DNA from 3 places in the Mesorhizobium sp. B2-1-3A genome. Region 2 is predicted to be linked to each of the others. Evidence: predicted binding sites of a transcription regulator. Region 2 holds the regulator's gene; each other region holds the start of a gene.
What was found. The regulator PhoB, encoded in region 2, activates phosphate uptake and scavenging genes when phosphate is short. The targets are predictions, from matches to a motif close to TGTCATNNANCTGTCAT.

Region 1: a site for PhoB is predicted at 5,081-5,097, ahead of FJ977_RS02495 (RNA degradosome polyphosphate kinase). Genes of this name have one in related genera too.
Region 3: a site for PhoB is predicted at 5,003-5,019, ahead of FJ977_RS34285 (YdcH family protein). Genes of this name have one in related genera too.

Annotation. Positions count from the first base shown of each region.
Region 1 is NZ_VFWK01000001.1:487,497-497,537, forward strand. It holds gene fumC (class II fumarate hydratase) at 1-83, shown strand, start outside; gene FJ977_RS02480 (DoxX family protein) at 260-682, shown strand; gene FJ977_RS02485 (DoxX family protein) at 837-1,259, shown strand; gene ppx (exopolyphosphatase) at 1,281-2,816, opposite strand; gene FJ977_RS02495 (RNA degradosome polyphosphate kinase) at 2,816-5,017, opposite strand; gene FJ977_RS02500 (zinc-finger domain-containing protein) at 5,161-5,406, shown strand; gene FJ977_RS02505 (FAD-dependent monooxygenase) at 5,426-6,664, shown strand; gene FJ977_RS02510 (TIGR02117 family protein) at 6,791-7,456, opposite strand; gene FJ977_RS02515 (amino acid ABC transporter ATP-binding protein) at 7,557-8,360, opposite strand; gene FJ977_RS02520 (amino acid ABC transporter permease) at 8,386-9,543, opposite strand; gene FJ977_RS02525 (amino acid ABC transporter permease) at 9,548-10,041, opposite strand, start outside.
Region 2 is NZ_VFWK01000003.1:877,022-887,062, reverse strand. It holds gene pstA (phosphate ABC transporter permease PstA) at 1-473, shown strand, start outside; gene pstB (phosphate ABC transporter ATP-binding protein PstB) at 470-1,273, shown strand; gene phoU (phosphate signaling complex protein PhoU) at 1,299-2,006, shown strand; gene phoB (phosphate regulon transcriptional regulator PhoB) at 2,129-2,818, shown strand; gene FJ977_RS15565 (ROK family transcriptional regulator) at 3,157-4,401, opposite strand; gene xylF (D-xylose ABC transporter substrate-binding protein) at 4,673-5,713, shown strand; gene FJ977_RS15555 (sugar ABC transporter permease) at 5,859-7,211, shown strand; gene FJ977_RS15550 (ATP-binding cassette domain-containing protein) at 7,225-8,028, shown strand; gene FJ977_RS15545 (CHASE domain-containing protein) at 8,178-9,818, shown strand; gene FJ977_RS15540 (YMGG-like glycine zipper-containing protein) at 9,921-10,041, opposite strand, start outside.
Region 3 is NZ_VFWK01000012.1:31,489-41,529, reverse strand. It holds gene FJ977_RS34325 (aminotransferase class V-fold PLP-dependent enzyme) at 1-76, opposite strand, end outside; gene FJ977_RS34320 (RidA family protein) at 102-563, opposite strand; gene FJ977_RS34315 (amino acid ABC transporter ATP-binding protein) at 634-1,428, opposite strand; gene FJ977_RS34310 (amino acid ABC transporter permease) at 1,433-2,083, opposite strand; gene FJ977_RS34305 (amino acid ABC transporter permease) at 2,085-2,750, opposite strand; gene FJ977_RS34300 (transporter substrate-binding domain-containing protein) at 2,824-3,654, opposite strand; gene FJ977_RS34295 (IclR family transcriptional regulator) at 3,826-4,614, shown strand; gene FJ977_RS34290 (YdcH family protein) at 4,648-4,851, opposite strand; gene FJ977_RS34285 (YdcH family protein) at 5,090-5,269, shown strand; gene ispG (flavodoxin-dependent (E)-4-hydroxy-3-methylbut-2-enyl-diphosphate synthase) at 5,845-7,098, shown strand; gene FJ977_RS34275 (lytic transglycosylase domain-containing protein) at 7,104-7,958, shown strand; gene FJ977_RS34270 (chloramphenicol phosphotransferase) at 7,977-8,549, shown strand; gene FJ977_RS34265 (Stf0 family sulfotransferase) at 8,606-9,367, shown strand; gene FJ977_RS34260 (response regulator) at 9,374-10,041, opposite strand, start outside.

The DNA.
Region 1 (10,041 bases), on a different contig from region 2:
AGGAAGCACTGGCCACCGGGCTGGTCAGCGAGGCTGACTATGACCGGCTGGTGCGGCCGGAGGACATGACGCATCCGGGATAAGGTGTTTTCGGCGGGAGAATTTCCTCCCGCCGCCCCGCCTTTCGACACGAATTTCGCGCGTCTTGCCCGATCATGGAAATGTGCGGACTGTGAACAATGTGTCGCCAGATAGGCGGCTTTGGTGAACAGTCGGCATCGTCTATCTCTGGCTCATTCAACCCATTCGGAGAGCCACCATGTCCATCAACACTTCAGCCGCCGGCGCCGGCACCGCGTCCAACAGCTCTGTCACCATCCTCCTCGGCCGCATCCTGCTCGCGGTCATTTTCCTGCTTTCCGGTTTCGGCAAGCTCACCGCCATTTCCGGCACCGCCGCCTATTTCGGCGGCCTCGGCTTGCCGGCGCCAACGGCAACGGCCGTCATCGTCGGTCTGATCGAACTGCTTGGCGGCCTTGCCGTCCTCGTCGGCTTCCAGACCAGGCTCGCCGCCTGGGTGCTCGCTGTCTTCACCGTCGCCACCGGTCTGGTCGCGCACACCGGCTGGGCCGACCAGATGCAGATGATCCAGTTTCTCAAGAACCTCGCCATCACCGGCGGCTTCCTGCTGCTGGCTTCATCGGGCGCCGGCGCCTACTCCATCGACGCCAAGCGCGGCTAATCCTTCTTCCCATACCTGAGAGAAGCGGTGCGGAATTTTCCGCGCCGCTTTTTCGTTGTCTGGAATAGCCAGTTCGGTTTCGGCTCCAGCTTCGCAGGCGTAAGCTGCGCGGCGCCGGCTCGATCCCAATCGGGCGCCGGCAAGGGAGGTGGCCATGACCCGCAACGCATTGCTTCTGGTTTCGCGACTGCTGTTTGCCGTGCTGTTCGTACCGTCCGGCTTCCAGGCCCTCGCCAACATTGCCGGCACGACCAGTTATTTCGCCGGCCTCGGCCTGCCGCTGCCATACCTTGCCGCCTGGGGCACGGGCCTGTTCGAGCTGATCGCCGGATTGCTGGTCCTCGTCGGCTTCCAGACCCGGGTCGTGGCGCTGCTGCTGGCGGCCTTCTGCGTCGTTGCCGGCTTCATCGGCCATTACGGCCAGGGCGCTGACGATGCGACGCTCGCCTTCCTGCACCAGCAGATGCTGATGAAGGACATTGCGATCGCGGGTGGCTTCCTGGCGCTGGCCATGGCCGGTGCCGGAGCGTGGTCGGCCGACGGACGCAGTTTCGGCATCGGTGCGGACGCGACCTGAGCCTCGATCCACCGGAACGTGCTATTTGACCGAAACGCTCGGCCCGCCTTCCACTGCCAGCACCAGCCTGCGGTTGGTGATCCGCGCCAGCTGCGCCAGCCGGCCGGCCGGCCGCTCGCCGTAGAGGTCGGAGAGCGAGGCCGGCAACACCAGCGCCAGCACGCCATTGGCGCGCGGCTCCCATTTCAGCCTGGGCATGATGCCGGGCATCGAGGCCGTCAGCAGATAGACGACGCGCATCATCGCCGCCAGCACCCGGGCACGCTCGAGGTAGCGTGGCGTCGCCAGCGCCTTGATTTCCGGCGCGATGGATTCGTTGAAGATGCCGTCATGACGATAGGCGTTGGCCAGCGCCAGGAAGGCACGGCCCGGATGGTCGACGCCGAAGAAAGAGGCATGGGCAATGATGTTGAGCGATTGCCTGCCGCGATACTCGGGATGCGCGCGCCAGCCGATGTCGGCCAGCAGTGCGGCGGCATGGCGGTAGCGCGCCTCGTCTTCGGTCTCGTCGATGCCGAAGGCGGCGAAGGATTTGGCCGTCCAGTCGACCAGTTCATGCGCATGGGTGACCGAGCGCGAACGCAACCGGGCGAGCTCCTCGGACGCCGAAATCAACGGATCCGCCTTCTGCTCCGCCTCATCGAGCAACGAATAGAGGAAGCCTTCGCGCACACCGAGTGCCGAGACGATGATCTTCGACGGCTGCATCGCCGCCATGATCTCCTGCAGCACGATGGCGCCGTAGGGCAGCAGCGAACGGCGGTTCTTCGAGACGCCTTCGATCCCCTTGACCTTCTCGATCTCGGCTTTGCCCACCTGCTTGAGAAAGTTCGCCGCACTGTCGGCTGATATCTCGTAATGGTGCATGACGCCGAGCGGGTAGTTGGTCATCTCCATGTGCAGCCGGGCGAGGTTTCGCCAAGTGCCGCCGACGGCGTAGAAGGGCCGGCCCTGCCCGCCCTTCAACAGCTTGGCCCGCGCAAGCTCTTCGCGCGCGATCTTCTGCGCCTGGGTGAGCGAGTTCTTCGCCATGTCCTGAAGGCGCAGGCCACCGAGCGGCAGCGTTATGCCGTCACCGATTGCCTCGCCACTGACGTCGACAAGCTCGAGGCTGCCGCCGCCCAGATCGCCGGCGATGCCATTGGCCGGATGGAAGCCGGAAATGACGCCGAGCGCCGAATAGTGGGCCTCCTGACGCCCGCTGATCACCCGGATCTCGGTCTTGAGCACGTCCTCGGCCCGATGGATGAAATCGGGTCCGTTGATTGCCTCGCGCGCGGCGGCGGTGGCCAAGACATACATATGCTCTGCGCCGGCCTGATCGGACAGCGCGCGAAAGCGGCGGAACTCTTCCATCGAGCGCGTCACCGCCTCGGGGTCGAGTTTGCCGGTCGAAACGATGCCGCGGCCAAGACCAGCCAGCATCTTTTCGTTGAACAGCATGGTCGGCGAGCGCGCCAGCCCTTCATAGACAACGAGGCGGATCGAATTCGACCCGATGTCGATGATGGACAGCGGTCGGCGGTCCTGCAGCCGGCCCTGGGAATCAGACAGCATCAGGTGGACGCTGCGGCGTTCTTCTTGCGGCGCTTGAACTGCGCAATGCGTTTGGGCGCATGCGACTTCAGCGCGTCACCCCGTCCGGACAGGCTCGGATTGGTCATGAAATATTCCTGCGCGTTGAACGGTTCCTCGCCCTCCTCCAGCACCACGCGCCGGGAGGTTCCATCAGCCAATACGTCGAAACTTTGCTGATTGTCCATGATGTTGCCGAGCATGATCTGGCCGAGCACCTGTTCATGCACAGTTGGATTGGTGATCGGCACCATGGTCTCGACGCGACGGTCGAGATTGCGCGGCATCAGGTCGGCCGAGGAGATGTAGACGATCGCCTCGTCCGACGGCAGGCCATGGCCGTTGCCGAAACAATAGATGCGGCTGTGCTCCAGGAAGCGGCCGACGATCGATTTGACCCTGATGTTTTCCGACAGGCCCGGCACCTGTGGCCGAAGGCAGCAGATGCCGCGCACGACGAGGTCGATCTCGACACCGGCGCGGCTGGCATCATAGAGGGCGTCGATGATGATCGGGTCCACAAGCGCGTTCATCTTCATCCAGATGCGCGCCGGCCTGCCTTCCAGCGCATGGGCGACTTCGTCGGAAATGTGCTGCAGGATGCGGTTGCGCAGCGTGAACGGCGAGATCGCGAGCCGCATTTCGGCGGTCGGCTCGGCATAGCCGGTGATGAAATTGAACAGCTGCGCGACGTCGCGGGCAATCGTCGGGTCCGTGGTGAAGAAGGACAGGTCGGTGTAGATGCGCGCGGTGACCGGATGGTAGTTGCCGGTGCCAAGATGCACGTAATTGCGCAGCTTGCCGTCCTCGCGCCGCACCACCAGCGACATCTTGGCATGGGTCTTCAGTTCGAGGAAACCGAACACGACCTGCACGCCGGCGCGCTCCAGGTCGCGCGCCCAGCGGATGTTGGCTTCCTCGTCGAAGCGCGCCTTGAGCTCGACCAGTGCGGTCACCGACTTGCCGGCCTCGGCCGCGTCGACCAGCGCGCGCACGATCGGGCTGTCGTTGGAGGTGCGGTAAAGCGTCTGCTTGATCGCCACCACTTCGGGGTCGGCCATTGCCTGGCGCAGGAACTGGACCACCACGTCGAAGGATTCGTAGGGGTGGTGGACGATGATGTCCTTCTCGCGGATGGCGGCAAAGCAATCGCCGCCATGCTCGCGGATGCGCTCGGGAAAGCGCGGATTGTAGGGCCTGAATTTGAGGTCGTCGCGGGGCACGGCGACGATCTCGGAGATCTGGCTGAGCGCCAGCGGCCCGGTCAGGACGCTGATGCGGCTCGATGAGACGCCGAGTTCGCTGGCCACGAAATCGCGCAATTCGCCAGGCATCAGCTTGTCGAACTCGATGCGGATCACCGATCCGCGACGGCGGCGCTTCAGCGCGGTCTCGAACAGGCGCACCAGATCTTCCGATTCTTCCTCGACCTCGATATCGCTGTCGCGGATGATGCGGAACGTGCCTGAGCCCTTGACCTCGTAGCCGGGAAACAGCTTGCCGATATAGAGCCCGACCGCCTCTTCCAGCGGGATGAAGCGGACATGGTGCTTGCGATCCGGAAGACGGATGAAGCGCTTCAGCGCCACTGGCAGGCGCAGGAGCGCGCTCATTTCTTCGCCATTCTTGCGATGGCGAAGCTGCAGCGCCATCGAGAAGCCGAGATTGGGAATGAACGGGAACGGATGCGCCGGGTCGATCGACAGGGGGGTAAGCACCGGAAACACCTGGTCCTGGAAATGCTCTTCCAACCAGATCTTCTCGTCCTTGGTCAGAGCGTCGCGGGTGATGGTCTCGATGCCTTCCTTGTTGAGCAGCACAGTCAACGCCGAAAGGCTCTTCTGCTGGTCTTCCTGCAGCCGTTCGACCTCGCGCAGCAGCTGTTCGAGCTGCTGTTCGGGAGTGCGGCCATCAGGGCTCTTCAGCACGATGCCCTCGCGGACCTGGCCGGCGAGGCCGGCGACCCGCACCATGAAGAATTCGTCGAGATTGGCAGCCGAGATCGAGAGGAAACGAACGCGCTCCAGCAGCGGATGATGGGTGTTCAGCGATTCCTCGAGCACGCGGCGATTGAACTGCAGCCAGGAAAACTCGCGATTGACGAAACGATCGGGATTGCCGCCTTCCGGGCTCGCCGCTTCGACATTGATGAATTCGCTCTGCACCGGCTTCAGTTCGTTCATGGTTCCTGCTCTTTCCACCGCTCAGCCGGTTAACCGGCTTAACTTATCCTCTGACAGGCTTTTGCGACAGTTTCATTTCATCGATCTTGCAAAGAGACCTGTTATGATCCAGATGCATGCGAGACTGCGTTAAGGAGACGACGATGGCAGGCGGTTCCATTCCCCATTTCCAGAACGATGCGGGCCATCCGGCGATCGACATCGGCGTCAGGGAATTCATGTGCACGGGCGCCAACCCGCCTTTCGATCACCCGCATGTGTTTCTCGACATGGGCGACGACAATGAGAAGGTCTGCCCCTATTGCTCGACGCTCTACCGCTATTCGCCGAAGCTGAAGGCGACGGAAACGCTGCCTGCCGGCTGCCTCTACATCGACCAGGCCGCCTGATTCCCTCGCGACGGACCTGATGGACGACCAAGGCTCCCGGCAAATCGTCATCGCCGGAGCGGGCGTCGCCGGGCTGACCTCCGCACTTGCTTTTGCCAGACGCGGCTACCCCGTGCAGGTGTTCGAGCAAGCGCCGCGCCTGGAAGCTGTAGGCGCCGGCCTCCAGCTTTCCCCCAACGCGACACGCATCCTGCGTGACCTCGGCGTACTCGACCGGCTGTTGCCGGCGGCGGTGCGGCCGGAGGCCGTGGTGCTGAAGGATGCGAGGACGTTGCGCGAATTGGCGCATGTGCCGTTGGGGCAGTCGGGTGAAGACCATTGGGGCGCTCCCTATCTCGTCGCGCACCGGGCCGACCTGCAGAGCGCGCTGATGGCGTGTGCTGCCGAGATGCCTGATATCCATCTCACCGTCGGGGCGCGCGTCCAAGGAATTGCGACTGGCAGCCATGGTGTCACGGCAACCGTCGAGATCGGCGGCAAGACCGCGGAGGAACAAAGCTTCTTGCTGGTCGGCGCCGATGGCGTCTGGTCGTCGGTGCGCGGGCTTGTCGATGCAAGAAGGATGGCATCGCCAAGAAGCCGTTTTTCGGGAGAGTTGGCCTGGCGCACCACCGTCACGGCCGACAGCAGCGCCGGGCGGGCCTTCGCCGCGATCGGCGCAGCCGATTGTGTCACGACGTTCCTGCATCCGGGTTTCCACATGGTCGCCTATCCCGTCAGCAAGGGCGACGCATTCAACCTCGTCGCCTTCACCAAGGGCGAGCGCATTGCCGAGGGCTGGTCCGGCCATGCCGATCCCGGCACCCTCGCCGCCGCCATGCGCGGCACCGCGCCAGGACTCGTGAAGCTGGTGGAAATAGCCGGGCCGTGGCTGACCTGGCCGCTGCATACCGTCGAACAGAAACAGCCTTGGACAACGCCGACCGGCATTGCGCTGATCGGCGATGCCGCGCATGCGATGACGCCATTCGCGGCACAGGGCGCGGCGATGGCGATCGAGGATGCCGCGACGCTTGCCACTCTGGTCGCCGACTTCCCCGCCGATCCGCGAAAGAGCCTCACCATCTGGGAGAATCTGCGGCGGCCGCGCGTGGAGAAGGTGCTCAAGCGCGGTGCGCTCAACCGGTTTGCCTGGCACGCCCGGGGCCCGGTGGCGCTGGCCCGCAACCTGGTGCTGGCGACGCGGCCGGCGGAGAAGCTCGCGGCTGATCTCGACTGGCTTTATGGCTGGGAGGAACCGAAGGTCGTTAGGCGGTAGGACGTCGGGACAAGTCAGCCCGATAGGTTGACGGGACAGCGCCTCTCTGTCCTGCCGGACATCTCCACCACCTGGGGAGATTGGCGGCTTTGGCGCCGGCGTCCATCTTGGAAACGTTGCCGAGTCTCAATTATACAACCGCATCGACCACCCCAGCGACACCGGCAGCGGGTTCCACCAGCCGGTCCGCAGGCCTGCGGTACGCAGAGCGGCAGCGGTCCAGGTGTTGCAGCCGACCAGCGCGTTGAAATGGCCTTTGGCTTCGAAAAAGCCGTCGAATTTTGAATAGGCAGCGTTCTGGACATGGATCGGACCGTTCGGCCCCTGCTGAAAACTGGCCTGGATGAAATCGAGCAACGCCGCGAACCGCTTCCCGTCAATGTCGAAGCCCGCGACATCCGGATGTGGTTCGGCGATGGCGCCGGCGACATCGACGTGCATCACCGAGGCATCGAGGGTCAGCGCCTTCATCACCGGACCGGCCTTGAGTTCGGACCAGGTCGGTGTTTCCAGATAAAAGGCGCGGCCGCCCCAGCCGAAGATGATGTAGCGCACCTCCGGACTATCGGCCGGGATGCCGGCCTCGACCAGAAAATGAAAGCGCTGGCGCACGGCATCGTCCACCGGAATGGCGATGTCGGTGTGGATCGGGTTCTTCAGCACCAATATATGCCGCGTGCCCTCGCCCGCGGATGCCGCCGGCCAGAGCGGACGCGGTACCAGCGTGCCGAGGGCCGCTGCAAGCACGATCACGGCGAGCGACATGGAAAGGAAACGCAGGACTTTTCTCATCGATGACGCCCGCTGCCCTGCCGCCAATCGCATCAGCCGATCCATAAGAAAAGAGCCCGGCCGCATTGCGGCCGGGCTCTTGCGCTCGGTGTGAAACCGGTCAGTGCAGGATCTGCGACAGGAACAGCTTCGTGCGCTCATGGCGCGGATGGTCGAAGAATTCGGCCGGCGTGTTCTGCTCGACGATCTGGCCCTGATCCATGAAGATCACCCGGTTGGCGACCTTGCGGGCAAAGCCCATTTCGTGCGTGACACACAGCATGGTCATGCCTTCCTCGGCGAGCCCCACCATGGTCTCCAGAACTTCCTTGATCATTTCCGGGTCGAGCGCCGAGGTCGGCTCGTCGAACAGCATGATGCGCGGGTTCATGCATAGCGAGCGCGCGATCGCCACGCGCTGCTGCTGACCGCCTGAAAGCTGTCCCGGATACTTGTTGGCCTGCTCCGGGATTTTCACGCGCTTGAGGAAATGCATGGCGATTTCCTCGGCCTGCTTCTTGGGCGTCTTGCGCACCCAGATCGGCGCCAGCGTGCAGTTTTCCAGGATGGTCAGATGCGGGAACAGGTTGAAGTGCTGGAACACCATGCCGACCTCGCGGCGCACCTCGTCGATCTTCTTCAGATCATTGGTGAGTTCCTTGCCGTCGACGATGATCTTGCCCTTCTGGTGCTCCTCCAGCCGGTTGATGCAGCGGATCATGGTCGACTTGCCGGAGCCTGAGGGCCCGCAGATGACGATGCGCTCGCCACGCATCACCTTCAGATTGATGTCCTTCAGCACATGGAATTCGCCATACCATTTGTGCATGGCGATGATGTCGATGGCGACATCGGTGGTCGAGATGTGCATCTTGGCGGCGTTGACCTTGATCTCTTCCGCGCTGACGGCATTTTCGGTGGCCATTGACAGGGTCCCCTTGGTCTTTCGTTTAGCGTTTGTAGCCGGTATCGAGCCGGCGTTCGGTGTACATTGAATAGCGCGACATGCCGAAGCAGAACAGCCAGAAGACGAAGGCGGCGAACACCAGGCCGGACCGGGCCGTTTGCGGCGTCGCCCAGTTGGCGTCCGAGAAGTTCTGCTTGACGACACCGAGCAGGTCGAACATCGAGATGATCAGGACGAGGCTGGTGTCCTTGAACATGCCGATGAACGTATTGACGATGCCGGGAATGACCAGCTTCAGCGCCTGCGGCAGAACGATCAGCCCCATCTTCTGCCAATAGCCGAGGCCGAGCGAATCGGCGCCCTCATACTGGCCTTTGGGAATTGCCTGCAGGCCGCCACGCACGACTTCGGCCATGTAGGCGGCGGCAAACAGCGACACGCCGATCAGCGCCCGCAGGAACTTGTCGAAGGTGACGCCAGCCGGCAGGAACAGCGGCAGCATGACGCTGACGAAGAACAGAACGGTGATCAGCGGGATGCCGCGCACCGTTTCGATGAAGATCACGCACAACGTCTTGATGATCGGCATTTTCGAACGCCTGCCCAGCGCCAGCACCGTGCCCAGCGGCAGCGACACGGCAATGCCGACGAAGGACAGGCTGAGCGTGACCAGCAGGCCGCCCCAGCGCGAGGTCTCGACATGCGGCAGGCCGAACACGCCGCCGATCAGCAGGAAAAAGGAGACGATCGGCAGCACCAGGAAAAGCAGGATGGCGTTCAGCCCCTTGCGGGGGACACGCGGGATCAGCATCGGCACCAGCAGCGCCACGAACAGGATGGCAACCAGGATCGGCCGCCAGCGTTCCTCGATCGGATAGGTGCCGAACATGAACTGGCCGAACTTGGCATTGACGAAAGCCCAGCAGGCGCCGGTCCAGCCATCCGGCTGAATGCCGCCTTGTGCAACGGTCGCACAGACGGTGCGGTCCGGCCCTGTCCACTGCGCGTTGAGGAACGCCCAGTTGATGACCTGCGGCAGGATCCAGGCAACGATGACGATGCCAAGGATGGTGAGGATGGTGTCGCCAACCGTGCCGACCAGGTTCTTGCGCACCCAGGCCATCGGGCCGCGGACGCTTGTCGGCGCGGGCTGCGCCAGGGCCATTTCGGTGCGCACCCAGGACATATCGTGTTCCTGCATGGCTCTACCTTTCCACCAGCGCCATTCTGGCGTTGACCACGTTCATGACGGCCGAGGTCACCAGGCTGAGGATGAGATAGGCGATCATCATGATCAGCACGCCTTCGACCGCCTGTCCGGTCTGGTTCAGAACCGTGCCGGCTGTCGCCGTCAGGTCCGGATAGCCGATGGCGATCGCCAGCGACGAGTTCTTGGTCAGGTTGAGATATTGGCTGGTCAGCGGCGGGATGACGATGCGCATGGCCTGCGGCACCACAACCAGCCGCAGGATAGACCCGGATCGTAGCCCGAGGGCCGCCGCCGCTTCGGTCTGCCCCTTGTTGACACCCCTGATGCCGGCGCGCACGATTTCGGCGATGAAGGCCGCCGTGTAGCAGGACAGCGCCAGATAGAGCGACAGGAACTCCGGCTTGACCTGGAAGCCGCCGGTCAGGTTGAAGGTGGATTGTTTCGGAAGATCAAAGCTCAGCGGAAAACCGCTCAGAATGTAAGCGAGCA
Region 2 (10,041 bases):
TCTATGAGTTGATGGTGCGGCCGATGGGGCATTTCTCGGCCATCGCCGGGGCCGTCGCGCTGGCCATCCTGGTCATCCCGGTCGTCGTGCGCACCACCGAGGACATGCTCAATCTGGTGCCGAACGCGTTGCGCGAAGCCGGCACCGCGATCGGCGCGCCGCGCTGGGTGGTCATCCGTTCGGTTGCCTATCGCGCGGCGCTTTCCGGCATCGTCACCGGCATATTGCTGGCCATCGCCCGCATCTCCGGCGAGACCGCCCCCCTTCTTTTCACGGCGCTGAACAACCAGTTCTGGTCCAGCAATCTCAACGCGCCGATGGCCAGCCTGCCTGTCACCATCTTCCAGTTCGCTCTCAGTCCCTACGAGGAATGGCAGCAGCTGGCCTGGACCGGCGCACTCATAATCACATTGACGGTTCTCGCGCTCAGCATCTTTGCGCGCAGCCTGACCGGACGCAGAGAGGACAAATGAGCCAGATGTTGTCTCCAGACATGACGATCGCCGCCGAGGCGGCGGCCAAGGCCAAGATCGAGGTCAAGAACCTCAACTTCTACTACGGCCAATCGAAGGCGCTGAAGGATATCACGCTGTCGCTGCCCGAGCGCAGCGTCACCGCCTTCATCGGCCCTTCCGGTTGCGGAAAGTCGACACTGCTGCGCGTCTTCAACCGCATCTACGAGCTCTACCCCAAGCAGACCGCCGAGGGCCAGGTGCTGCTCGACGGCCAGAACGTTCTCGACCGCTCGCAGGACCTCAACCTTTTGCGCACCAAGATCGGCATGGTGTTCCAGAAGCCGACGCCGTTCCCGATGTCGATCTACGAGAACATCGCCTTCGGCGTCAGGCTCTATGAGAAGATCAGCAAGGCCGAGATGGACGGTCGTGTCGAGCAGGCGCTGAAGCGCGCCGCTTTGTGGACCGAGGTCAAGGACAAGCTCAATGCCAGCGGCCTCAGCCTGTCGGGCGGCCAGCAGCAGCGGCTGTGCATCGCCCGCACGGTGGCGGTGAAGCCGGAGGTCATCCTGCTCGACGAGCCGGCCTCCGCGCTTGATCCGCTGTCGACCGCCAAGATCGAGGAACTGATCGACGAGCTGCAGGCCGACTACACGATCGTCATCGTCACCCACAACATGCAGCAGGCGGCGCGCGTCTCGAAGCAGACCGCCTTCATGTATCTGGGCGAACTGGTCGAATTCGACCGCACCGAGAAGATCTTCACGTCGCCTCGCGAGAAGCGCACGCAAGACTACATCACCGGCCGCTTCGGCTGATCGCACGCATACGAGGACCAGGATCATGGCCGAACATACAGTCGCAGCCTTCGACGAGGATCTCGGACAGATCAGCAGGCTGATCAGCGACATGGGCGATCTCGCCGGCTCGATGGTCGGCGGCGCCACCAAGGCGCTGCTGAATTCCGACAACGCGCTGGCACAGCGCGTGGTCTCCGACGACGCCATCATGGATGCACGCCAGCGCGAACTCGACGATCGCGCCATCACGCTGATCGCCAAGCGCCAGCCGATGGCCGACGATCTGCGCCATGTCGTCGGGTCGATCCGCATGGCCGGCGACCTCGAACGCATTGGCGACCTTGCCAAGAACATTGCCAAGCGCGTCGGCACCGTCGGTCTCAACGCAACGCCGCGCGACCTGTCGCATTCCATCGACGCCATGGCGCAGCTGGTGCTGATCCAGGTGCAGGGCGTGATCGAGGAGTATGCGGCGCGCGACGCCGCCGCGCTTGCGAAGCTGCGCGCCGACGACGAACGCATCGACGTCAAGTACACCTCGGTGTTCCGCGAATTGCTGACCTACATGATGGAGGATCCGCGCAACATCACCGCTTGCACGCATCTGTTGTTCTGCGCCAAGAATCTCGAACGCATCGGCGACCATGTGACCAACATCGCCGAGAACGCGTACTATGTCCTGACCGGCACGCAACTGCCCGCCAACCGCCCCAAACAGGACGAGACGGCGATGTCGGCGCCGGCGGCTTGAGCGTTGGAGCGGTTCAGCGTTTCGCGGAAACGCCGAACCGCTCTATCTCTTTGTTTCACGCAATTCAGGATGGAAAACCGCTACACATTTTTTCCTGGGATTGCTTTAGAGGTGACCAGTCAATGATCGCACCACGCATCATGGTGGTGGAGGACGAGGAGCCGCTCGGCGTGCTCCTCCGCTACAATCTGGAATCGGAAGGTTATCAGGTCGAGGTGGTAACCCGCGGCGATGAAGCCGAAATCCGGCTGCAGGAGAACGTGCCCGATCTCCTGGTGCTCGACTGGATGGTACCGGCGGTGTCCGGCATCGAACTCTGTCGCCGGCTAAGAATGCGGCCCGAGACCGAACGGCTGCCGATCATCATGCTTACCGCGCGGGGTGAAGAAAGCGACCGTGTGCGTGGGCTCTCCACAGGGGCCGACGATTATCTGGTCAAGCCGTTCTCGACGCCGGAATTCATGGCCCGCGTCAAGGCGCTGCTGCGCCGCGCCAAGCCGGAAGTGCTGTCCAGCGTGCTCAAGGTCGGCGACATCGTGCTCGACCGTGAATCGCACCGGGTCTACCGCAAGAAGAGCGAGATCCGGCTCGGGCCGACCGAATTCCGCCTGCTCGAATTCATGATGCGCCATCCCGGCCGCGTCTTCTCGCGCAGCCAACTGCTCGACAATGTCTGGGGTGAGACGATCTATATCGACGAGCGCACCGTGGACGTGCATGTCGGCCGCCTGCGCAAGGCGGTCAACAATGGCCGCATGCCCGACGTCATCCGCACCATCCGTGGGGCAGGCTACGCGATCAGGGAAGATTAGAGCCTTGAGGCGGAAGCGTTGATAGGTTGACTGTGTCCACTCCCGGGTCACACGCATTGACAATTGGCTGAGACGCTCATGGCTTCGTTATCCTTGGGCGAGCAAGGAGCGCAGCGACGCGGCGCGAACCCCTGGGGCTGCTCTGCAGCCCAAGGATCCATGCCGCGACCTCAAAGCGTTGCCACGGCGCAAATCCTGCTCCGTTGCACTGCGTGGCATAGGTCACGGAATGGATCCCAGGGTCTCCGCGACGGAGCTTCGCTCCTGCTCCGCCCACGGATGACGACGGCCAATCTCCAAGTAAGCGAGGGTCTACCGCATCAACGACGAATGCCAGCTCAGGCAACGCTCTTCCCGGCACTGCCTCTTGCCTGCACGCCCGGCGCGAAGATTTCCTGATCGACGAAGGTCAGTGCGCGCATGGCGCAGCCCTCGCGGATCAGGGGCAACTCGTTCGGTTCGGTGTCGAACGAAATCGATTTCGAGTGCTGGCCGCCGGCGGTCTGGGCGATCGCCTCGCGCAATGCCGGCTCGATCAGGTCGAAGGCGGCGGCGCTGACGCCGACCATGGCCACGGGGGCGGGATCGATCAGCGCAAACAGGCTGCCGAGGCCATAACCTAGTGCTTCTCCGGCCTTGCGATAGGCTTCGCGCTCGGGCCCGGCGCGTTCCCGCGCTGTCGTCGCCAATGCCCGCATCTGCGCGTCGCTGACGTCGGCGACCGGTTCGGTGTCCTCGCCAAGCTGCCTGGCATTGCGCCAGATGGCGTAGTTGCCGGCATAGGCCTCGACGCAGCCGCGCCGCCCGCAGCGGCAGAGCGCGCCGCCTGGCCGATGGATCATGTGGCCGAACTCGCCGCCCGACGAATGGGTGCCGGTGAACAGCTCGCCCTTCAGCACCAGGCCCATGCCGATGCCGTGCGACAAAAGGATAGCGATGAAGTCGTCGCGGTAGCGTTCGGGGTCGCGCCAGCGCAGCGCCACCGCCATCATGTTGCAGTCGTTCTCCATGGTGGCCGGGATGCCGAACTCGGCTTCCAGTATGTCGGCGAAGGCGATGTCGGTCTGCGGCGTGATCGGCGACCACAGCATGGCCCTGGCCTCGGTGTCGGTGATGCCCTGGATCGCCAGTGCGATGCGGGCGACGCTGCGCACGTCGATATCGGGATCCTCGAGGCGGCGCCGTACAATGGCGACGCATTCACCGATCAGCGCCTCGCGCGACATGGTCAGCGTGTCCAGCCGGCGCTGTTCCTCCGATATCACCTGGCCGGCATAGTCGATGACGGCGACGGACAGGAAATTCAGCGACAGCACCACAGTCATGATGGCCGCGGCCTCCGGGTTGAGGCCGAGGCCGACCTGTGGCCTGCCGCGTTTGAGCGCACCGGCCTCGCTCGGCTTGCCCTCGACTAGGATGCCTTCGCCGATCAGGTCCGAAGAGATCGCCGATATGGTCGAATGGCTGAGGCCGGTGGTCGCGGCGATCTCGGTGCGCGACGGTTGGCCGGCCCGGCGCACGGCCGCAATCACCATGGCGCGGTTGCGCCGGCGCAGATCGTCGTGGCGGATTCCGACCGACATACTTTCCCACATCCTCCCCGTCGCCGCGGTTCTGACTGCCCCTCGAACACTGCCGGCGACTGGGGCAAATACTGGCAGAAGCGGCTGGCGCTGTCATTTATTTATTGCGAGGCTCGAAAAAAAGTCCACGACACCTCAAGATCCATCAGAATCGATGTTGACAGCGTTCCGACGATGGATCAGTATTTTTTTTGAGGCTCGAAAAAATAGAGCCTCTGTGCCGGCCTTCGGGTCAGTTTGGTCGCGCCATACGCGGCGCAGGGAGGATATCATGAAGAGATTCACGGCCGCCATCCTGGCGGGTGTCGCCATGTCGCTGACGCTTGCGTCGGTCGCGCAGGCGAAGGACAAGGTCATCGGTGTTTCGTGGTCGAACTTCCAGGAAGAGCGCTGGAAGACCGACGAGGCCGCCATGAAGAAGGCGATCGAGGCCGCCGGCGACAAGTACATTTCCGCCGATGCGCAGTCCAATCCCGGCAAGCAGCTTACCGATGTCGAAAGCCTGATCTCGCAGGGCGCCAACTCGCTCATCATCTTGGCGCAGGATGCCTCGGCGATCGGCCCGGCGGTGCAGAAGGCACTGGACGAAGGCATTCCGGTCGTCGGCTATGACCGCCTGATCGAGAACAAGGACGTCTTCTACCTGACCTTCGACAACAAGGAAGTCGGCCGCTTGCAGGCCGGCGCAGTGTTCAAGGTCAAGCCGGAAGGTAACTATGTCTTCATCAAGGGCTCGGGTGCCGATCCGAACGCCGATTTCCTGTTCTCGGGCTCGATGGAAGTGCTCAAGGCGGCCATCGACAGCGGCAAGATCAAGAATGTCGGCGAGGCTTATACGGACGGCTGGCTGCCCGCCAACGCCCAGAAGAACATGGAACAGTTCCTGACCGCCAACGACAACAAGGTCGATGCCGTGGTCGCCGCCAATGACGGCACCGCAGGCGGTGTCGTCGCGGCGCTGACGGCGCAAGGCCTTGCCGGTACCGTGCCGGTGTCGGGCCAGGACGGCGATCATGCCGCGCTGAACCGCATCGCGCTCGGCACCCAGACCGTGTCGGTGTGGAAGGATGCGCGCGAGCTCGGCAAGAATGCCGCCGAGATCGCCTCGCAGCTGGCCGACGGCAAGAAGATGACCGACATCGCCGGGGTGAAGGACTTCACGACGCCTGGCGGCAACACCGTCAAGTCGCTGTTCCTGACCCCTGTCGCCATCACCAAGGACAATCTCAATCTCGTCATCGATGCCGGCTGGATCAAGAAGGACGAAGTCTGCGCGGGCGTCGCCGCCGGCAGCGTCGCGGCCTGCAACTAGAACGGCGCTGCACTGTTCGACAATGACGCCGCGGCCCAAAAGCCGCGGCGTTTTCTCAAAAAGATTTGTGTTTCCGCCTCAGGCGGATAGCTTCTAGGCTGCGTTCCGGCATCCGTGCCGGATGGCCGGCCGGTGGGAGGAAATCATGACCGACACGACGTCCAACCCGCAGGTCGACACCGCGCGCGCGTCGGAGCTTGGCGCGGTCGCCCGGTTCCTGAAGGCAACCGAGATAGACACCCGCATGCTCGGCATGATCGGTGCCCTGTTGCTGATCTGGGTCGGGCTGCACGTGATTTCGAGTCTGCGTCTGGGCGTCAATCCGCTCGATTTCGACAGCCGCACCTTTCTCACTCCGCGCAATCTGTGGAACCTGTCGGTGCAGACCTCCGCTGTTGCCATCATGGCCTGCGGCATGGTGCTGGTCATCGTCATGCGCAATATCGACCTGTCCGTCGGCTCCGCCGAGGGCCTGATCGGCATGGTCATGGGCTTTGCCCAGGTGCATTTCCTGGTCCGGTTCGTCGGGCTTGAACTCGGCAATCCGTGGATATGGGTTCTGGCGCTGGTCATCGGGCTGGCGCTCGGGCTACTGATCGGCGCTTTCCAGGGTTTCATCATCGCCTATCTCGAAGTGCCGGCCTTCATCGTCACGCTGGGCGGCCTGCTGGTCTGGCGCGGTGCCGCCTGGTGGGTCACGTCAGGCCAGACCGTGGCACCGCTCGATGCCACGTTCCAGCTGATGGGCGGCGGCCCGGCCGGATCGATCGGCGCCACCTGGAGCTGGATCGTCGGTATCGTCGCCTGCCTCGCCGTCGTGTTTGCACTGTTCAACGGGCGGGTGCAGCGCAAGCGCTTCCGCTTCCCGTTGCGCCCGGTCTGGGCCGAAACGCTGCTCGGCACCGTCACCTGCGCCGTCATCATGGGCGCGGTGTGGCTGGCCAATTCCTATCCCTGGCCCATCGGCATCGTGAACAGATACGCCGCCGCCAACAACATCACCGTACCCGAGGGTGGCCTGTTCATCGCCCACGGCATTGCCATCCCGGTGCTGATGGCGATCGCCGTCGGGCTGATCATGACCTTCATCACCAACCGCACCCGTTTCGGCCGCTATGTCTTCGCCATCGGCGGCAACCCGGAGGCCGCCAACCTGGCCGGTATCAACACACGCTGGATCACCATGAAGGTGTTCATGATCATGGGCGTGTTGGCCACGATCGCCGCCGCGATCTCGTCTGCCCGGCAGAACTCGTCGACCAACGTGCTTGGCACATTGGACGAGCTGCTTGTCATCGCCGCCGCCGTCATCGGCGGCACATCGCTGGCCGGCGGCTCGGGAACGATCATCGGCGCCATGCTCGGAGCGTTGCTGATGCAGTCGCTGCAGTCCGGCATGGTGCTGCTCGGCGTCGACTCGCCGCTGCAGAGCATCGTCGTCGGCGCCGTTCTGGTCATCGCCGTCTGGCTCGACACCGTCTACCGCAAGCGGGTTTAGGGGGAGAAAGACCATGGCTGACAAAACCGCTTCCGCCGCCGGCACGCCGCTGGTCGACATGCGCAACATCTCGATCGCCTTTGGCGGTATCCGGGCCGTCGACGACGCCTCGATCGATCTTTTCCCGGGCGAGGTCGTGGCGCTCCTCGGCCACAACGGCGCCGGCAAGTCGACGCTGATCAAGATCCTGTCGGGCGCCTATAAGCGCGACGCCGGACAGATCTTCGTCAATGGCGAGGAGGCTTCGATCTCCAACCCGCGCGACGCCAAGAGATACGGCATCGAGACGATCTACCAGACGCTCGCCTTGGCCGACAATGTCGACGCCGCCGCCAATCTTTTCCTTGGCCGCGAACTGATGACCGCCTGGGGCACGCTCGACGATGTCGCCATGGAGGCCGAGGCGCGCAAGGTGATGGGGCGGCTCAATCCCCGCTTCCAGCGCTTCAAGGAACCGGTGATCAAACTGTCGGGCGGACAGCGGCAATCAGTGGCGATCGCACGCGCGATCCTGTTCAACGCCCGTATCCTGATCATGGACGAACCGACGGCGGCTCTCGGTCCGCAAGAGACGGCGCAGGTCGGTGAACTGGTCAGGCAGCTCAAGTCCGACGGCATCGGCATCTTCCTGATCAGCCACGACATCCATGATGTGTTCGAGCTGGCCGACCGGGTCTGCGTGATGAAGAACGGACAGGTCGTCGGCACCGCGCGCACCACCGACGTCACACAAGACGAGGTGCTCGGCATGATCATCCTGGGCAAGTGTCCCCCTGGCGCCATTCCTGGACCAGGTGCGCTGAAGATTGCCGCCTGAGGGCTTTCGGCGGGTGGCATGGCTCTCCCGCACGTCCCCGTTGCCGCTCACGTGATGTGCCAGTGATCGCGATGGGTTGGCCTTGCCATTGTGTTGGCCCGGCGACTTGCCCATAAAGGTCCGGTATTGCTCATGGACCGCATCATCCGTTGAAGAAACTTTTTCCGATTGTCGCGTTCATCGCCGTTGCGCTGATCAGCATGACCATGGCGGGGTTCGCCTATTTCGCGACGCAGGAAGCCGCCCGCATCAAGTTCGAGGCGGCGGCCGATGACGCACTCAACCGGATCGAGAGCCGTATCGATCTGCATTTGTCGCTGCTGCGGTCGACGCAGGCCCTGTTCGACGCCCGCAATGGCGACATCTCCCAGAGCGAGTTCAAGGCGTTCTTCAACGCGCTGGATGTCGACACCAATTTCGCCGGCCTGCGCGGCATCGGCTTCCTCGGGCTGGTCAAGACGGGCGATGAGGCGGCGGTCGAACGCGACATCCTGCATGATTTTGGCGCCAGCCATCCAGTCTATCCGGAGACGACGCAGCCCTGGCGCGCGCCCATCATGCTCTTCGAGCCGATGGATCCGTCCAACCAGGCCAGCATCGGCTACGATATGTTCAGCGAACCAGTGCGGCGCGCGGCGATCGAGAAGGCGATGGCCGATGACCAGCAGCACGCAAGCGGGCTGCTGCAACTGGGCCAAGGCACCGGCGCCACGCAGACTTTCACCGGCTTCCTGGTATTCGTCCGGCTTAACGTCGAAACAGCACCCGAGGTCATCAACGCATCGCGATCCTCGACCGCGGGCTTTCTCTACGCGGCCTTCCGCGCCCGCGACCTGTTCCAGATCGCGCTGAGCCGTGCGCCGCTATTGCCGGTCAACACGGAAATCTATGACGGCGCGGTGAACAGCGACGACCTCCTGTTCCAGTCGGAGACGCCGCCGGCTTCGTCCTTTGGCGATCGGCTGCTGGTCACCCGCAAGATCACGGTGGCCGGCCGGCCGTGGACGGTATTGTTCAGGCCGACCAGCGCCTTCTCGCAGCCATCGTCGCGCGCCATCCCGGTGATGCTGGGGCTGTTCGGCCTGCTGGCGGCAGGCGCCATCGCGCTGGTGGCGCGCTATCAGGAGCGTGCCTATGAGGCGGCATCGCGCTTGCACGAGACGACCGAGAAGAGCCTGCTCGAAAAAGACCTGATGCTGCAGGAGATGAAGCATCGCATCAAGAATTCGATCACCAGGGTGCTGGCGATCGCGCGGCAGACAGCTTCGCGAGCGACCGACGTCAACGAGTTTTCAGCGTCCTTCTCGGCCAGGCTGCAGGCGATGGCCGCTTCCCAGGACATGCTGACGCGCTCGCGCTGGCAGAAGGCCGATCTGGCCGATCTCCTGCGCATCGAACTTGGCCAGGTGTTCGGCAAGGACCTGCCGGAGGGGTTGTTGACGGGTCCCGAGGTGCTGCTCGACGAAACCACGACGCAGGCGCTTGGCCTCACCTTCCATGAACTGGCGACCAATGCGCTGAAATATGGCGAAGCCGGCAATTCCGCCAATGCGCAACGAAGTGACTGGGCGCTCAAAGTGGACTGGTCGCTGGAAGGGCGGGGGCGCGAGCGGACGCTGGCGCTGAACTGGCGAGAGGCCGGGAAGAAAAAGGTCGAGGCGCCCGCCGAGACCGGATTCGGTACCAAGCTGATCGACCTCAACGTCACGCGCGAGTTGCGCGGCACGATCAAGCGCGATTTTCAGGCCGATGGTTTGAAGGTGGAAATAAGAATTCCGCTCGCGGGCTGACGGCCAAATGGCCGCGCCAATGCGATGGAATGTGTCCATACGTGCAAAATCCGGAGGCTGGCGTGGCCGGCCTCCGGATCGAAGTTTTCGACTATCGCCGAATTAGTTGCAGCGGGCCGTGTAAATCCGGCCGTGACGGTCGCGATACTGGCAATAGCCGTTGCGCAGGTTGCGAACCAGCAAGCCCGATCCGGCACCGACAGCCGCACCGATCAGCGCACCC
Region 3 (10,041 bases), on a different contig from region 2:
AGACATTGATGATTGGCCTCAAGCCCAGCCGTTCGCGGATGGTGGTGTTGGAGCCGGTGGAGGAAGTGGTTTTCATGTGAGCGGATCCTGTGGGTGGCAGATCAGGCGGCGATCTCGACGACCGCTTCGATTTCGACAGTGATGTTTCCGGGCAGCGAGCCGACGCCGATGGCCGATCGCGCATGCCCGCCGATCTTGTCGAAGACATCGGCGAACAGGTCGGAACAGCCATTCACCACCTTGGGGTGGTCGCTGAAGGTCGGCGTCGCGTTGACGAAGCCGAGCAGCTTGACGACGCGCACGATGCGGCCGAGATCGCCGGCGGCGGCGTGCATGACGGCGAGCAGATTGAGCCCGGTCAGGCGCGCATGCTCATAGGCCTGCTCGACGGTCACATCCTCGCCGACCTTGCCGGTGCAGAGCGTGCCGTCGGCACGCAGCGGCCCTTGGCCGGACAGGAAGATCAGCCGCCCGCTCTCGGCATGGGTGACGAAGTTGGCGATCGGGGTTGGCGGCTCGGGCAGCGTCAGGCCAAGTTCGGCGAGCCGGATGTAAGGCGTCATGGAAGAAGGCTCCCTTGGTTGGCTTCAGCCATCCGATATTCAAAAATGAGACGGCATCAGCCGTCCGATGTCAGAAATGCGAGGCGCGGAAACGCGCCAGGAAGGTGCGGAGGCGCTCGTTGGTGGTCTCCGCCGCGAGGATCTCCTTGGGCGGGCCGACGGCGCTGACGCCGCCATCGGCCATGAAGACGATGCGGCTCGAGGCGTCGCGGGCAAAGGCCATTTCGTGCGTCACCATCAGCATGGTCATGCCGTCCTCGGCAAGGCTGCGCACTACGGCCAACACCTCGCCAACCAGTTCGGGATCGAGCGCCGAGGTGATCTCGTCGAGCAAAAGGATCTTCGGCTCCATCGCCACGGCGCGCGCGATGCCGACGCGCTGCTGCTGGCCGCCGGAAAGCTCCGCCGGCAGGCTGTCGGCCTTGTGGGCGAGGCCGACGCGGCCGAGCCAGTGTTCGGCGGCCTGGCGCGCTTCGGCCTGGCTCTTCCCCCGCACCTTGGTCAAGCCCAGCATGATGTTGCCGGCGGCCGTCAGGTGCGGAAACAGGTTGAAGCTCTGGAAGACCATGCCGGTCTCGGCACGCATGGCGGCCAAGTCGCGCTCGCTGCGGCGCTGGCGCGTTCCGGCTGAGAGATAGCCGACCTCCTTGCCGTCGATGCGGATCGAGCCGCTATCGTAGCTTTCGAGGAAATTGACGCAGCGCAGCAGCGTGGTCTTGCCGCTGCCGGAAGGTCCGATGACGGTGACAACCTCGCCACGCTTCACCTGAAGGCTGACGGAACGCAGCACCTCGACGGCGCCGAAAGCCTTTGACACATCGCGCACTTCGAGCAGTGCCGGATTGGCGCTTGTGGTGTCGGACATCGTGCTATTCCCGAATGAAGGCAAAGCGCCGCTCGAGCCGCCGGCTGGCGAGCGAAAGCGCATAGTTGACGGAGAAGTAGATGAGCGCGCCGAGGATATAGAGCGGCATCGCCTCATAGGTGCGGCCGATAACCTGGTTGATGGCCTGCATCAAATCGGTGATGCCGAGCAGCGAGACCAGCGCGCTGCCCTTGACCGCGTCGGTGACGCCGTTGATCCATGGCGGCAGGAAGCGCCTGAAGGCCTGCGGGAAGATGACGTAGGTCAGCCGCTGGCGGAAGGTCAGCCCGATCGCCATTGCGGCCTCGGACTGTCCCTTGGGAATCGAGGCGACCGCGCCCCTGAGATATTCGATGACCTGCGCCGTCTTGAACAGGGTCAGCGCCAGCACCGCCGCCCAGAACGACGGCAGATGAAGTCCGATGGCAGGCAGACCGTAATAGACGAAGAACATCAGCACCAGGATCGGAATGCCACGGATGGTGTCCGAGAAGATGCGCACCGCCCAGCGCAGCGGGACGGGACCATAGACCAGGGCTACACCCAGCAGGACGCCGGCGATGAGCGACAGGACCACGACCAGAAGCGATACCCAAAGGGTCAGCGCGAAGCCTTTGGCGAGGAAAGGGAGGGCGTATAGGATCTGGCTCAGCATGTCAGCGCGCCGCCCTGAACCGGCGCTCGACGAGCCTGAGCGCAAAAAGCAAGGCGTAGCCCGTCACCAGATACATCGCCGTCGTCACCAGATAGACCTCGACGATGCGGAAGGTGTTGAAGTTGATCCACTGGGCGCCGAAGGTGAGCTCGGGCACCGAGATGACCGAGGCGATCGACGTGTCCTTGAACAGCGAGATGAAGGTGTTGGACAGCGCCGGCAGCGTGATGCGCAGCATGGTCGGCAGGCGCACATGGATGAGCCTTTGCCATGGTGTCAGGCCGATCGCCTTGCCGGCATCGAGCTGGCCGCGCGGGACAGCCTCCAGGCCCGAGCGAAACACCTCGACCAGATAGGCGCCGCTATAGACCGAGAGTGTCAGGACAAACGAGGTCGGCGCGCTGTAGGCCAGGTCGACCACGGTCGGCAGGCCGTAGAAGACAAGGTAGACCAGCAGGATCAGCGGCACGTTGCGGATGAATTCGACATAGGCGGCGATGATCGCCCGCACCACGCGCCCGGCCGAGACGTACCAGACCGCCAGTACCAGCCCGATGACGACGCCGATGGCGATCGAGATGACGGCAAGCTCGAGGCTGAGCAGCAGACCGCCCCACAGCTTGTCGAAATGCCGCCAGATCAGATTGAAATTGAGGGCGTAGCCCATGCGTCCGCCTTGGTGTGAAGGGCGTCGGATAGGTTGCGGAAGGGCTGGAACGCGGCCCTTCCGCAATCCGGGATCAGATGACCGGGAAGCCGGGGTGGCGCGCCGGCGGCTCCTGGCCGAAATAGTCCTTGAAGGCGGCGTCATAGAGCGCCGATTCATGGCCGAACATTGCAATGGTGAAGGTCTGGTTGACGAAGGTCAGCCAGTCGAGGTCGCCTTGCCGAAGCGCGGCGCCGTAGAGCATCGAATACCAGCTCTTGCCGGCGTCGAAATATTTGTCCGGATTGCGTGAGGCGAGCCAGCGCACGGTGGACAGATCGACGGCGGCAGCGTCGGCGCGCTTGGATTCCAGCGCCTGCAGAACGTTGGCCTGGGTGTCGATCTGCAGCACCTGTGCCTGCGGCAGGGCATAGTGGACGGAGCTTTCGGCGTCGACATTCTGCAGGATGGAGATGCGCGTCGCCGAACCGCCGGCAAGCAGCTTGTCGAAGGTCTTGTTCTCGGCGGTGGGAAGCGTCAGCAGGGCAACGCCTTCGACATAGTACGGCCGGGTGAAGTTGATCAGCTGCGAACGCTGCGCCGTCATCGTCATGAACTGGATGGTGATGTCGACCTTGTTGGTGGTGACGTTGGGGATGCGCTGCGCCGGATCCTGCATGACGAACTCGACCTTGGTCGGATCGTCGAAAAGGCCCTTGGCCAGGATGCGGCCCATGGTGATGTCCATGCCGACCAGTTCGCCGGCATCATTCTCGAAATGCCAGGGCGCGTTGGTGCTGCCGGTGCCGACGATCAGCTTGCCGCGGTCGAGCACGGTGCGCAGCAGGCTGTCGGATGCGGCCTGGGCGGCAGCCTTCTGGGCATCGACGGTTGCAAGCACGCCGGCGGTGGCCAGTCCAGCCATTCCCAATTTCAGAAAATCACGTCTTCCGGATGTGTCGTTCACGGCGACCTCCTTTCGTGTTGTGTTCCCCTATGCACAGGCAATACACGCGACAGTGATCATGAGAATATTGTCTCTTACAAGAGACGCATGTATCCTGTACAAGACAGATACTAGCACCAGGAATCGACAATGCAAGATGGCAATGCCTTGGCCGTTTCGGCCGATGAAAAGACGACGGCTTCCCGCGAAAAGGGCCTCAACCGGGTGCTCGAAATCCTGGACTTCCTGCATACGACGCAGCGCGCAATCGGCATCGGCGACCTTGCCAAGGGGGTGAATGCGCCGCGCTCGACGACCTATACGCTGGTGCGCTCGCTGGTCGACGCAGGCCTGCTGGAAATGGCCGGCGACGGCAACCGCGTCTATTTCGGCAAGAAGCTCTATCTCTATGGAATGGACTATGTGCGCGGCAACGACCTGCTGCGGCGGGGGCGCCAGGAGGTCGACCATCTGTCGCGCGAGACCGGGGAGACTTCGGAACTGTGCATGCTGCAGAGCGGCCGCTACACCATCGTCCACTCCAGCCCCGGCACCAGGCCGTTCCGCATCAGTTCCGCCACCGGCCTGCAGATACCGCTGCCCTGGACCGCTTCGGGCCGGCTGCTGCTGGCGGGGCTGGAGCGGGCCGCGATCGAGGACATGGTGTCGCAGGACGATCTCGTGCTGCCCGATGGCCGCAAGCTGCGGCTCGATGATTTCATCGCCGACATCGCCAAGGCGCGGGTCACCGGCTACTGCGTCACCTCGGGGCTCGTCGACGCCTACACCAAATGTCTTGCCGTGCCGGTCTTTTCAGCGCCTGGCAAGGTCGAGGCGACGATGTGCCTGGTGGTTCCGATCGATACCACCGAGGAGCGGACCGGCAGTCTCATCGGCCTGCTGCGCGAGCGGGCCGGCAGGCTCTCCATCGCCGGATAGGCGAAACGTGACGAGGATCGCGCGGCCCGCGGCTCAAGCGATGATGTCGGGAATGATCTTGTCTTCCAGCTTCATCAGCCGGTCTTTCAGCGCCAGCTTCTTCTTTTTCATGCGCTGGATCTGCAGCGGGTCGCAATTGGTGGCGATCATCGCGTTGATCGCCGCGTCGAAATCGGCGTGTTCCTGCTTCAGCCGGGAAAATTCGAGGCGAATATCGGCCTGTTCCTGATCGGACATTCTCTACCGTCTGCACTGCGGCGCCCAAAAACTGGGCCTGATTGGGCGGGGGCGGCGATTTCTGCCACCGGCGCGCAGCCCATATCACATTTCACATTGCCGTGGAATGCTACCACGCAGCATTCGACATCGCAGTCGGAAGGTGGCAAAGTGTCATTGTGCCGTCACAGAAGCGACCTGCGGTGGACGCGCCTTTTGGCGGCAGCAATCGAGGAAACCATGAAAGGGAGAACCAATCATGTCTCTTGCTTCCCATCTTGACGAGTTGCAGCGGAAACACGGCGACATCGAACGCGAGATCGATGACGCGATGAACCACCCGTCGGTGGACGACCTCGAAATCGTGAATCTCAAGCGACGCAAGCTGGCACTCAAGGATGCGATTGAGAAATTGAAAGCGCAACCGACCACGCATTGATGCCCGACTGACATAGCCGCCACTATGCGGTCTTCCTTGCCGGCGGCAACCGCCGCCGGTGCTGGTGGATTTTAATTTTCCGCTCTGGGCGGGCCATCGTAAAAATCATATTGGGCCGAAGAGCCTTCTCAACTTCGTCATCCCAGGGCGAAGCAGGAGCGAAGCTCCGTCGCGGGGACCCTGGGATCCATTCCGTTTCCTCGGCCGAAGGGTGCAGCGGAGCGGAATTCTCACCGCAGCAACGCTCGGAAGTCGCTGCATGGATCCCTTGGGCTGCGGGGCAGCCCCAGGGATCTGCGCCGCGTCGCTACGCTCTTTGCTCCGCTCGTGGATGACGAAGTGTGGAACATCTCCGCCAATCGCGAAGGTATGCGGTCCGTCAACGCGAGCGACAGGGTCAAAACTTCGGCACCGGGGAACTGCTTGCGGGTCATTTCGGGGCCAGTGGCGACCTGTCGCCATTGACAAGCCATCTTTGCTCCTCCACCTCATGCCGGACTCTTGCGCTTCGGCCCCGGGGTGTGCTTGTGCGTCGACGTGGACGCTTGGCGCTCCAGAGACAAAAGGCTGCCGGCATGACCGGATATTTTTCCTTTCCCTTCCCTCGCCGCACCTCGGTCGGCGTCGATGTCGGCGGCGTGGTCGTCGGCGGCGGTGCCCCGGTTGTCGTGCAGTCGATGACCAACACCGACACCGCCGATATCGACCAGACGGTCGCGCAGGTTGCCGCACTGCACCGCGCCGGCTCCGAGATCGTGCGCATCACCGTCGACCGCGATGAGAGCGCCGCTGCCGTGCCGCGCATTCATGAGCGGCTCTTGCGGCTCGGCGTCAATGTGCCGCTGGTCGGCGACTTCCACTATATCGGCCACAAATTGCTCGCCGATCACCCGGCCTGCGCCGAGGCACTGGCCAAATACCGCATCAATCCGGGCAATGTCGGCTTCAAGGACAAGAAGGACCGGCAGTTCACCGATATTGTCGAGATGGCGATCAAGCACGACAAGCCGGTGCGCATCGGCGTCAATTGGGGCTCTCTCGACCAGGAGCTCCTGACCCGGCTGATGGATGACAACCAGGACAAGGGTTTCCCGCTGACGGCGCAGGAGGTGACGCGTGAGGCGATCGTGCAGTCGGCGATCCTGTCGGCCGAGATGGCCGAAGAGATCGGCCTCGGCCGCGACAAGATCATCCTGTCCGCCAAGGTCAGCGGCGTACAGGACCTGATCGCCGTCTATACCGAACTCGCCACCCGCTCCAACCATGCGCTGCATCTCGGCCTCACCGAGGCCGGCATGGGTTCGAAAGGCATCGTCGCCTCGTCGGCGGCGATGGGCATCCTTCTGCAGCAAGGCATTGGCGACACCATCCGCATCTCGCTGACGCCCGAGCCGAATGGCGACCGCACGCGCGAGGTGCAGGTGTCGCAGGAATTGCTGCAGACGATGGGCTTCCGGCAGTTCGTGCCGATCGTCGCCGCTTGCCCTGGCTGCGGCCGCACGACATCCACCGTGTTCCAGGAACTCGCCCAGAACATCCAGGCGGATCTGCGCAAGAACATGCCGGTGTGGCGCGAAAAATATCCGGGTGTCGAGAACCTCAAGGTCGCGGTGATGGGTTGCATCGTCAACGGCCCTGGCGAATCCAAGCATGCCGATATCGGCATTTCGCTGCCCGGCACCGGCGAGACGCCGACGGCGCCTGTCTTCGTCGACGGCAAGAAGGCGGCGACGCTCCGGGGGCCAGCGATCGCGGCGGATTTCGAGAAAATGGTCGCCGACTACATCGAGCAACGGTTCGGTCGCAGCGGCAAGGCCGCGGCAGAGTAGGCCAGATGCGGCGTTTCCCCAGGGCGGCGCTGATTGTCCTGTGCAGTGTGGCCTGGTCGACGCTTGCCCAGGCCGATCCGCCGCAATCGGCCAAGCAGCGGCTGATCGACAAGGTCTGCAATTTGATCCAGGCCCATGCCGACCAGAACGGCCTGCCCCGGGATTTCTTCGCCCGGCTGATCTGGAAGGAAAGCCGTTTCGATCCCAACGCAGTCAGCCCCGTCGGCGCCGAGGGCATCGCTCAGTTCATGCCGGGCACCGCCAAGATGCGAGGGCTCGAAAACTCCTTCGACATCAACCAGGCGATCCCGGCCTCGGCGAAGTATCTCGCCGAAATGAAGACCAGCTACGGCAATCTTGGCCTGGCGGCCGCCGCCTACAATGCCGGCGAAAGCCGGGTGTCGCGCTGGCTGGGTTCGGGCGGTTTCCTGCCGATGGAGACCGAGAGCTATGTCTTCGACATCATGGGCGAGCCGGTCGACAAGTTCACCGACCCCGCCTATGCCGGACAGGTCGCGCCGCTCGACGCCAAGACGGATTTTGCCGTTGCCTGCCGCAAGCTGCCGGTGATCATGTCCCAGACCGTGGCGATGGCCTCGATCAACGTCAAACCATGGGGCGTCCAGGTGGCCGGCAATTTCCGCCGCAGTGCCGCAATTAGCCAGTGGCTGCGGGTGAGGAGCCGGTTTCCGGCCCTGCTTGCCGGTCATGATCCGGTGGTGAGCCGGGTGCGCACGCCGATTGGGCGGCGCGGCATCTACGCGGTCAGGATCGGAATCGACGACCGCGCCGCCGCCAATGTCATTTGCCAGAAACTGCAGAGCGTCGGCGGGGCCTGCGTGGTGGTGCGCAACCGTTAAAGGCCTGAAGCCGGCTCGATGCTTGAAAGAGAATCGAACGTGAAAGCCAGGATCGTCCTGCTCAATGGCGTCGGCAGTGCCGGCAAAAGCTCGATCGCCAGGGCGTTGCAGACAATAACCGCCGAACCGTTCCTGCATGTCCAGATGGACACCTTTATCGAGATGCTGCCCGATGCCTTGCAGGACCATGCTTATGGCTTCTCCTACGAGACCATCCGGCAAGGCGGCCGGCCCTCGGTCGTGATCAGGACCGGACCGACGGGAGTGCGTGCCCTGCGCGGCATGCGCCACGCCGTCGCCGCCATGGCCGGGCAAGGCAACAGCCTGATCGTCGACGATGTGCTGTGCAATGGCGAAATGCCTGAATATGTCGAACTGCTGTCGGCCTTCGATCTCCATCGGGTTGGCGTCATGGCGCCGCTGGAGGTCCTGGAAGCCCGTGAAGCCCAGAGGGCCGACAGGCGGCCGGGCCTGGCGCGCTGGCAATATGGGCGCGTGCACGCGGGCATAGTCTACGATATCGAGGTCGACACCAGCCATCTCACCCCGCTGGAATGCGCCCGTCGCATCCAGCAACAATTTCGACTATAGGCGGCGATGGATCGGCCGGGGGTTTGCCCTGCCTGTGAAACGACAAGGGCAACGGGATGTTCGACGCCTACATTATCTGCGGCACGCCGAGAACCGGCAGCACTTTGCTGTGCAAGCTCCTGGCATCCACCGGGACATCAGGCGATCCGCACTCATTCTATCGGCGGCAGGATGTGTCGGAGTGGGCCGAGGAGTGGAAACTGCTAGCCCGCGACACGATGGGCGAGCTTGAATTCGATGTCGCCTATCTCGATGCGGCAATCACCGCAGGCAAGGGCGGCACCGAGATCTTCGGCCTGCGCCTGATGCGCGAAAACCTGGATGAACTTTCGGCGATCCTCGACCGGATTTTCCCAGGGTTGGCCTCGAACACGGCGCGTTTCGAAAGAGCTTTTGGCCGCATTCTCTACATACATCTGTCGCGGGAGAACAAGCTCGCGCAGGCGATCTCGCTGATCAAGGCACAGCAGACCGGTCTTTGGCACATCGCGCCTGACGGCACCGAAATCGAAAGGGTCGCACCGGCGCAAGAGCCCCAATATGATTTCGAGCGGATCAAGGGGGAGCTTGCCGAACTTGAATCCTATGACGCGGCCTGGAACATCTGGTTCACGGCGCAAGGCATAACGCCGCTGCGCGTTGGCTATGAGCATCTGTCCGCCGATCCGGCGGCGGCGTTGCTGGGCATCTGCGAGGCCCTCGGCGTTCAGCTTCCGAATGCCGATGACATCCGGCCCGGCGTCGCAAAGCTCGCCGACGAGACAAGCCTCGACTGGATGCGCCGCTATCGTCTTGACGCGGCCCGCTTGGCGTCGTGACCTGGATCAGGCCGTCTTGGCCACCACCGTTTCGCTGAGCCATGTGCCGATCTTGGCGCCGAGGCGATCGGGCGAGACCGGCTTCGGCAGATAGTCGTCCATGCCGGCCTCGATGCATTTGTCGCGATCGCCCTTCAGCGCGTGCGCGGTGACGCCGACGATCGGGATGTGGCCGCCCGACGAGGCCTCGATCGCGCGGATGGCGCGGGTTGCCTCGTAGCCATTCATCTCGGGCATCGAGACGTCCATCAGGATCAGTTTCGGATGCAGCGACCGGTACATCTCGACCGCCGTGCGGCCGTTGCCGGCGATGCGGTAGCTGAGGCCAAGCCCGTTGAGGATCTGGCCGAACACCAACTGGTTCACCTCATTGTCCTCTGCGATGAGGATGTCGATCGGGCCGTTCGACGTGGCCGTCGATTCCGGTACTGCCACGGCCGGCACGGCTGGGCCACGGATGACCGTGAAGGCAGGCGGAGCCGCCTGCGGCATCTGGACCGGCTCGCGAACGAAATGCGCCTTGCCGGCCTGAGAGCGGGCCTTCTGGATAACCGAGATAACCGTGCCGAGCAGGATCGCCGAGCGCGCCGGCTTGGTCAGATGCGCCGATATGCCGAAGTCGATGATCATCTTGCCGAAATCGACCTGGTCGACCGAGGTCAGGATAACGATCG